Regions from separate parts of the Paenibacillus larvae subsp. larvae genome, predicted to be linked through region 1. Evidence: predicted binding sites of a transcription regulator. Region 1 holds the regulator's gene; each other region holds the start of a gene.

The links. The regulator LexA, encoded in region 1, represses DNA repair genes until DNA is damaged. The targets are predictions, from matches to a motif close to CGAACATATGTTCG.
Region 2: BXP28_RS25745 (YhjD family protein) is a predicted target of LexA. The motif match lies at 917-930, and genes of this name have one in related genera.
Region 3: BXP28_RS02805 (DNA polymerase IV) is a predicted target of LexA. The motif match lies at 859-872, and genes of this name have one in related genera.
Region 4: BXP28_RS12585 (YolD-like family protein) is a predicted target of LexA. The motif match lies at 868-881, and genes of this name have one in related genera.

Annotation. Positions count from the first base shown of each region.
Region 1 is NZ_CP019687.1:2,167,700-2,169,905, forward strand. Features, by position in the region: gene BXP28_RS11265 (HAD family hydrolase) at 1-26, opposite strand, end outside; gene BXP28_RS11270 (DUF896 domain-containing protein) at 53-238, opposite strand; gene BXP28_RS11275 (LysM peptidoglycan-binding domain-containing protein) at 420-797, opposite strand; gene lexA (transcriptional repressor LexA) at 943-1,560, shown strand; gene BXP28_RS11285 (hypothetical protein) at 1,706-1,972, opposite strand.
Region 2 is NZ_CP019687.1:1,388,334-1,390,539, reverse strand. Features, by position in the region: gene BXP28_RS07045 (coiled-coil domain-containing protein) at 1-436, opposite strand, end outside; gene BXP28_RS25745 (YhjD family protein) at 510-833, opposite strand; gene BXP28_RS07035 (DUF6382 and FHA domain-containing protein) at 1,208-2,206, shown strand, end outside.
Region 3 is NZ_CP019687.1:518,449-520,654, reverse strand. Features, by position in the region: gene BXP28_RS02805 (DNA polymerase IV) at 1-805, opposite strand, end outside; partial or broken gene arsC (arsenate reductase (thioredoxin)) at 1,020-1,331, opposite strand; partial or broken gene arsB (ACR3 family arsenite efflux transporter) at 1,361-2,206, opposite strand, start outside.
Region 4 is NZ_CP019687.1:2,414,922-2,417,127, reverse strand. Features, by position in the region: gene BXP28_RS12595 (glycosyl hydrolase family 18 protein) at 1-246, opposite strand, end outside; gene BXP28_RS12585 (YolD-like family protein) at 908-1,255, shown strand; gene BXP28_RS12580 (DUF2512 family protein) at 1,306-1,650, opposite strand; gene BXP28_RS12575 (spore coat-like protein) at 1,835-2,038, shown strand; gene BXP28_RS12570 (spore coat protein) at 2,157-2,206, shown strand, end outside.

The DNA.
Region 1 (2,206 bases):
TCAAACATAACCGCTTTGACTGCCATCCTGAACTCTCCTTTGTCTTCGGGTATCATTGCTGCGGGTTTTCATCAACAAATTCGATGGAATCTAACTGTGATCTTAACGAGGCACGCATTGCCTCAATATATGTTTGACGAAGAACAGTGCGTTCCTCGGTTTCGGATTCGGTCAGTCCGACAGATTTGGCTTTACGGGACAGTTCGTTAATGCGACGAACCGTTTCTTCCATAGACATGCACGTTCCCCCTTTCTACTTTTGGTCTGAATCTACTATCACATTGAGCAGGCGAATTGTCAAGACAGATATGCTACTCATACCAAGAAGATATAGGGGACTCTCTATCCGAATATGTCAAAATGCTTAATTAAAAAAAGACCTCATTAATCAATGAAGTCTGTTTAATAAATGTTGCAATTTAATCTCTCTTGGGCAGTAATAGGACATCTCCAGCTTGAATCGTTGATGATTTGAGCTTATTCAGCTTCATTAAATCATTCAGATAGTGGCGTATATCTTCATGTTCTGGTGCATATTCGTCCGCTATTCTCCATAATGTATCCCCGGATGTGACGATGACCTTACTGTAGGTGTTCGGATCAAGAACGGATTTATCTCCCGCATATGCATGGATAATTGCTCCGGATGTAAAGGCTGCAAGCATCAGGACACCAATGACCAGCAAACGTAACCATTTAGTTCTATATCTCTTCGAGCGGCGATCTGCCTGAAAGGTTGTTTTCTTATATGTGTGGATTGTAGAAGAATTTGTATGATCATAATAGCCAATGTACATGAAAGTGCCCTCCAAACATTTGTTCTGTTTTCAATCTAACACGAACGAATGTTTGTGTCAATACATATTTAGGAACTTATGTTTGTACGAACTCGGGTTCTATGCTATACTTGAATTAATTATGAGAACACTGGAGTGATAGGTAATGGGAAAGCTCTCTCAGCGCCAGCAAGCAATATTGGAGTTTATTAAAAATGAAGTCAAGGAAAAAGGTTATCCGCCTTCCGTACGCGAAATCGGCGAAGCTGTCGGCCTGGCTTCAAGTTCCACTGTTCACGGTCATTTGGAACGTCTGGAGAAGAAGGGCCTGATCAGACGTGACCCGACCAAACCAAGGGCGATTGAAATTCTCGATATGGATAGTTCCTCCACCTTTTCCTTCTCCGTGACCAGAGTTCCCTTGATTGGTAAAGTCACAGCCGGTATGCCGATAACCGCAACGGAAAATATTGAGGATTATTTCCCACTTCCTTCTCATTATGTAGGTGATCATAACGTCTTTATGCTGAGCGTTTTGGGAGACAGTATGATAGAAACAGGTATTCATGACGGCGACCTTGTCATTGTCCGCCAACAACAAACGGCCGATAACGGTGATATTGTAGTTGCTATGACAGAAGATGATGAAGCTACGGTCAAAAGATTTTATAAAGAAAAGGATCATATCCGCCTTCAGCCTGAGAATTCCTCGATGGCTCCGATTATTCTTTCCAATGTTTCTATCTTGGGGAAAGTTATTGGGATTTTCCGGAACATTCATTGATCAGACGCGTACTTATACTTCAACCCTTACACATAACTTGGGAAACGCTCACTGACTGAAAACAGTGAGCGTTTCTTGTCTTGCCTTCTTTTATGCCAAAACTATCCGTAATTGACAAAACCACAGCTGTTCCCTCTCGTTATTTTCACATACGTCCCATAAGCGTATTGCTTCGGGTACCATTATAGTTCCTTGGTGAATCTTCCCAAACGTTGATAATTTGGATGGATTGAACTACCCTCGGCTGCCAGGTAATATAACCTTGCTTATACAGTCCATCCAATGCCTTAAAGATATTTACTGCGCAGGCCCCTGTCTTCTTTTCCAGCTCCTTCATGGTAGGCATTCTGCGGTAAAGATTTGAAAAGTTGAACAAAATGCGAAGCGTTTTTCTTTCTAAATCAGTTAGCATGATCTCCCTCCCCTTCCGCCGAGAATATTATGATTTTGATCCAAATTAAAAATCCTGAAGATCTCCGGGTTTACTTGCCATTCAAATCAGACCCTCTAGAACATTTGTTCCCATTATAAAACTGGAACATTCGTTTTGCAAGGGATCACTTCACATACTCCCGCGTTAAAAAGAAAAGAGCCTGGAGGCAGTTCCTCTAAGACTCTTCTGAAAGATATACAACAGTAAACGGGA
Region 2 (2,206 bases), 780 kb from region 1:
CCGGGATATCCTTACCTCCGGTTAACTTGCCAGCGGGTAAAACGATAGGGGCATCTTTCTTCTCCTTAATCGCGGACTCTATTTTGTCTAATTCGGCTTTCTTTTCGCCGGCTAACTTTTCGTATTTTTCGGCTTCTTTCTGGTACCTATCCGCATCGCTTTTCCGTGTATTAGCTTGATCGATTACGATCTGTGCTCCTTTAAACTTATCTTCGATCTTTTTGTATTCATCTGATGCTTGTTTAAGTTTGGCGTTTGCATCTTCGGTTTCTTTTTGGACGTTCGCAATCGTTAAGGCCTTGCCGTTTAATTCGTGGCTTGCGCTGGACCTTCCTATGTAAAAAAAGACAAGACCAATCACTATAAAGAGTAAAGCAAACCCCACGATCCCAGCTTGTTTTTTAGTGAAACGGTTAACCTTTATTTCTTCCTTCAATTCCATCTCCTCCATATATATCCATTTGAACATATACTATATTAGCACAAATATCCATAGATTCCCATGCTTTTTACACAATATTACTCGGTCCCTTTCGCAGCTCCTGTATATCCTCTCCGAGATATTTCCGCATTTCGACTTCGACCTCGCTCCGCAGATGGCTCATGAGCAGACGCATGGACCCGGTATATCCCCGACAAGTATAGCCGCAACTAAGATCGGATGCCGACCTCTCTACGTCATAAACCTTTATTCCGTTAGCCCGGAAATACTTGCGGACTTTTGTTAGGTCATCGTTAATGTATTCGATTCCCCGATTGATCCTTTCGACATATGGATCGGGTGTTTTAAGTACCTCGCGCAAGGTCTTTGCGTCGCGCTCAAATACGGACATGACGAGAGGGAGGACGAGGTACTTTTTGATCAGCGTTAGTTCGTCGTGTGTTGCGGCGGGCATGGCGGCGGCTCCTTTCGGATGGAACGTTTGTTCTCTATATTATACACTGCGTTTTAGAAATAATCATCTGGCAATCATTTTGTCCCCGTTGGGGACGAATTGGGGACAAAATCTACTCGGATTCACCATAATTCACTCGGATGAGAACAGATACGAACAAGAAAAACCCTTATAAATCAAGGGTTTTTAAGATTTACTCTTATTTAATTAGGGGAGAAATGTTACATATCCGGTTTCCTTTCATGTATGCGGTGCTTCCGGGCATTTTAACGGCTTTTGTGGAGCTGAAATGGCTGTAAGGAGGGGATGATTTGATCCGGAAGGTGTACGGCCTGCATTATGAATTTATTCAACAGCGGGGCCATTTTATGGTTCTAAGCAAGACAGCAGGATTGAAGAAAGAGGATGTTATACAAGTGGAACTGTATATGGCGAACAAGCAGACCATTCCCCATCTGCTGCCTTTCCGTCTGGAGGAGACAGATGGAGTTGCCAAGCTGGTATACGATGTGACTTCCAAAAGAATGCTTTCCCATACGCTAAAGACAGAGCCTTTAAAAGCAGAGGAATTGCTGGAATTTCTTTCCCGATTAACATCCATCCTCATAGAGAGCGGCAATTACATGTTAAGGGAAGAGTCTTTTTTGCTGGAAGACCGGTTTATGTTTATAGGTAAACAATTCAAAGAATTGTTTTTAACCTATGTGCCTGTCAGGCAACATTCACCCGTTCCGGTGAAGCGCCAGATCCAGCTGTTTCTTGAATCATTGCTGCAAAAATGTATTCTTGACAATCATTCCCTTTTTACCCCATTGCTCCATTACTGTACAGCGGAAGATTTTTACTTAAAAGGATTCAAAGAGTTGGCCGGACATTTGCTTGAACAGGCAGGAAACAGTCCTAATGTACTAAAAGGCGGAGAAAATCAGGGGGGAAGAAGGTTATCCCCCGATTTCGAACAGGTAATGAGCGAGGAGAAATCTATCCCGCAAATCAAAGAAGACGGCACCCCTGTCTTTAGATGGATCGGAGGAACGGGGGACGGGGAAGAAAGAGATGATAGTGGACAAAGTTATGCAGAGGCCGCAGTCTCCCATAACCGGGAAATTGAGCGTAATTCCATACCAGACCCCTGGGGGCAGCGGGACCCTGGTGAAGACTCTATATCCTGGCAGGATGCAGATAAGCTCCTTGAGGAAGATTCCGTTCATTTTTCTAAAAGAACCGTTTTTATTATTTATACGGCAGCATCAGTTATCATTATCCTTTTTTGGAAAATATACCTGGACCGTCAGGAAGAGGCGCTATTG
Region 3 (2,206 bases), 1.6 Mb from region 1:
TCGTCATGTAATCGCGGGGAAGCGTCATTTGGTGACCGACTCCCTTTTGTCCGATATAGGTATCGGGAGTAACAGGAGAATCATCCAACCCATTGGCAATTCGCCAGATGACTTCTCCGTTAATTCCCCAGCGCTTTTGCAGGCGGAGCACAGAGGCGCAGGCAAGATCACCTATCGTATGAATGCCCATGCGTTTCAGATGGCGGGTCATCCGTGAGCCGATGTGGTACATTTTATTGACCGGTAAAGGCCACAGTTTTTGTTCCATCTCCGTTTTGGGCAAATAAAAAATGCCATCCCCGTTCTTTTTGGCAAAATTATCGCAGGCCATTTTGGCCAGCACTTTATTTTCGCTGATCCCGATCCGGGTATAGACGCCTGTCTCATTCCATACACGACTCTGGATACTTTTAGCAATCTCTTGCGGAGAACCAAGCAACTTTATACTAGCGGTAACGTCCAGATGCTGCTCATCGACGCTCAGCGGCTCTACTAGATCCGTATAGGACTGAAGAATTTCCGTGATTTGGAGGGACACTTTAATGTATTCTTGCATTCTGGGCCTGACAACCACCAGGTCCGGGCACTTGTTTATGGCCTCTCCTAATCGTTCTGCCGTTGTAATCCCATACTTTTTAGCCAAAGGACAAGCAGCCAATACAATCCCTGAACGACGCGCCGGGTCTCCGGCGACTACGAGAGGACGATTGCGATACTCAGGATGATGCGCTTTTTCCACACTGGCATAAAACGACTGACAATCTGCTAAAAAAATCACACGTTTATTTTTTATTCCTTTATCCATTAGGTGTATCACCGCCTTTTTAGAACATGTGTTCTTATGTATAAACAGATTAGCGGACAATTATTCGTATTTCAATAGAATATTTATGGAAAATCAGTCCGCAAATAAAAATCCCACTGGCTGCAGTCAGTGGGAAATTCCAACAGAATAAATTTACACACCTATTTTGCTAAAAACTGTTTGAGTTCCTGGTACCCAACAATATCTTCTGACAAAATCCCCAATGTACTCGTTTTACATGCGGAGGTGTTGTGGGACAAACATCGTTTGCATGGCCACAGAGCGTAACAACAAGGTCTGCCTTGTCCAAAAGCTTCCGATCTATCGCATCAGATGTTTGGTCGGTAATATCAATGTTGACTTCCTTCATAGCTTGAACCGCTTTTGGATTTACGCCATGAGCTTCAATGCCGGCAGAATAAACGTTCCAGTTCTTGCTTAAATAATGTTTCCCCTATCCTTCAGCCATTTGGCTGCGGCAAGAATTTCCTGTGCATAAAAAATAAATGGTTTTCTTGTTTGTCATATTACATCCACTCCTAATAATTAGTCTGTTTATTTAGTTTGTGTTTGAAAATATTTTCGTTGAAACCATAAAGCCACATTCACGAGAGCAATCATGACTGGCACCTCAACAAGAGGGCCAATTACAGCAGCAAAGGCGGCTCCAGAATGAATACCGAATACCCCAACAGCTACAGCAATAGCTAATTCAAAATTGTTGCTGCCTGCTGTAAACGCTAACGTAGTTGTTACCGGATAATTAGCTCCGATTTTCCTTCCCAAAAAGAATGAGACAAAGAACATTACAATGAAGTAAATTAAAAGTGGAATGGCAACGCGAACCACATCTAACGGCAGACTGACAATAACATCCCCTTTTAAAGAAAACATCATAATAATCGTAAATAACAAGGCAATCAGCGTGACCGGACTGATCTTTGGAATAAATACTTGCTCATACCACTCGCGTCCCTTTGCTTTAACAAAAGTAAAGCGCGTTAACATTCCAGCGATGAATGGGATGCCCAGATAGATAAAGACTGACTTTGCTACCTCTGCCATCGTGATATCAACAATAGCCCCTTCAATTCCAAGCCATTCCGGAATGACGGTAACAAACACATAAGCATAAACAGTAAAGAATAGCATCTGGAAGATAGAGTTAAAAGCAACAAGTCCTGCCGCGTATTCGGTATCCCCTTTAGCCAAATCATTCCATACAATAACCATGGCGATACAACGGGCAAGTCCAATCATGATTAAGCCAACCATATATTCCGGTTTATCCGGCAAAAATAGAATAGCCAGAAAAAACATAAGTACCGGCCCAATCAGCCAGTTTTGTATAAGAGATAAAACCAATACTTTCACATCTTTAAAAACCCTACCCATCTCCTC
Region 4 (2,206 bases), 250 kb from region 1:
TAAAGGGTTTTGAGGATATGCCCCCACATCAAAATACGGTACATACTGTTTAATTCCCCAATTTTCGTACCCGTATCCTGCTTGAATTTGCGAAAAATCCCATGCTTTGGATGACTGCCCGTACACAGCGGATTGTGTCTGATGATCATGAATAGAACCAGCCGTCACCGGGGGGAGTGCACTTCCCAGCATGACTCCGGCAACTGCTAACGAAGTGATTGTCATGAAGCATTTTTTCTTTTTCATCATCATCCTCCTGTTTTCTTCTAAGGTTGTGAAAAAAATAACATGTAAGTGGACAACAACTAAACTTCACGCCCATTACGGGGATTTTTAATTTAGCTCATTAGAACCACCTCCTGATTATTTATTTGGTAACGTTTTCATATTAACATTTATTTTAGTGAACAAAAGGGGAAAAATGTTACTATTTTGTGGAATTTTATTCCTCTGATTATCCGGCTTTTGAGGCAGGTTTGACTAATTCCGGATTTTTATGCAGGATTGGCTAATCCCGGCTTAAGCGGCAATTTTGACAAGAGCGGGAAAACGGGAGTACAAGGGGCGGCGATTGTTTTGGGGGCTTACGGGTTTGTCCCTTATTTGTTCCTAAAACGGCTTTTCCCATGTTTATTTAATCATTTTATCAAAGAAAAAAGGCATTATCGCAGGCATGCCTCTGCTTCTTTTGCCTACTCTTAAGAATTGTGAAAAAACGAACATGGAAGCGGACGATAAATAAACATTCAAGATATATTGGGAACTTCCAAATGGCTCATAAAAAACCACCTCCCTTAATACATTTTTTAGGGGCACTTTCATCATAACATTTTATTTTCCCAACAAAAGGGAAAAAATGTTATAATGAGAACAAATGTTCCTATTATGAAGCAAGGAAGGGATTGCCGTGACTAAGAATTTGTCTGAATATGTTCTCTATGAAGCCTCCCGCTCCATTCCTCTGGAAAAGAAAGAATGGGTGGTCCGGCAAATTATGCAGTATAGACGGCAGGTAGCTACTGAGAAACGCGAGAATCACAAGAAACAGGAGAAACGCGTTCATGAACTCTCTGAAATCCTTTCAGAAGCATTTGAAAGCAGCACAGTAATCACGGTTGTTACTTATGGAATATATAAGAACCGGGAGTACAGCGGCGTAATTATAAAGCTGGACCTGCGGGAGGAGAAGATTTTGTTAAAGTGTCAGGAAAGCATGCAGTGGCTTCACTTTTCTTCAATTTTACATGTATACTGAGTCTTCGTTTCTTTTTTGTTTAGAAGCTGTATTTATTAAGCTCCCAATAATTATCGAGCCTCTTTATTAACAGAAGTCTGTCCTAAAAAGCGGTGAAATCCGATTTCTACTACACCGAGTACGATAACGACCGTAAGCAGTTCCCCTACTGACAATGACCAGTTGGCATAGCGGGCTACCAGCCAAAGATAAAACAAAGCGACAACGGCATCCACAATGGTAGCAACTGTATTGTTAGTGTACCTAAGGACGATTTGATCTCCTATTAGATAAGCAATGACTGACAAAATAACGGCAGCTGTGGCTGCCCCTACAAAAGTAGCTTCTGTATACCACATAAGCAGGGGAATGACTACGATTCCGTTTAACAATACTTTAATTAGAAATTTATTCATCAATTTTTGACCTCTTTTCTGACAGTTATTGTTTATTAGCTTCTCCAAACATCCCCAATTTTATTTCAGCCTGATCCTATTTCTTCATAGCTTTTTCATGTTTTATTTTACCAATTTAAATTGAATATCCTTATTTGCACGGGCGGATAATAAATTCATGGTTTAAAGGAGGTGAATCGTTATAATGGCACAACAAGGCCTTGCCGTACACGAAACATTGGAAGTACATGAGCTCCTTACCTTTAAAAATACCTGTATGACAAAATCGGTTGCTATGCAGGGACTGGTTTCTGATCCGGCGCTTAAAAGTCTTTTGCAAGAAGATATTCAGCATTCTGCAAAAGCAATTCAAGACTATCAGGGATTATTATCCCGACCCCATATTTAGAAAGGAGAAAACATAAAAATGAGCACCACTGTAGAGAATTTAACCGGTATGAATGTAATAACTGAACAGGTTATCGCATCCGATTTCCTTATTGCCTCAAAATCCGGTGTTAAAGATCTTGGCTACTGCTTTAACTGAAGCCACTACTCCGGAAGTCAGATCAGTTCT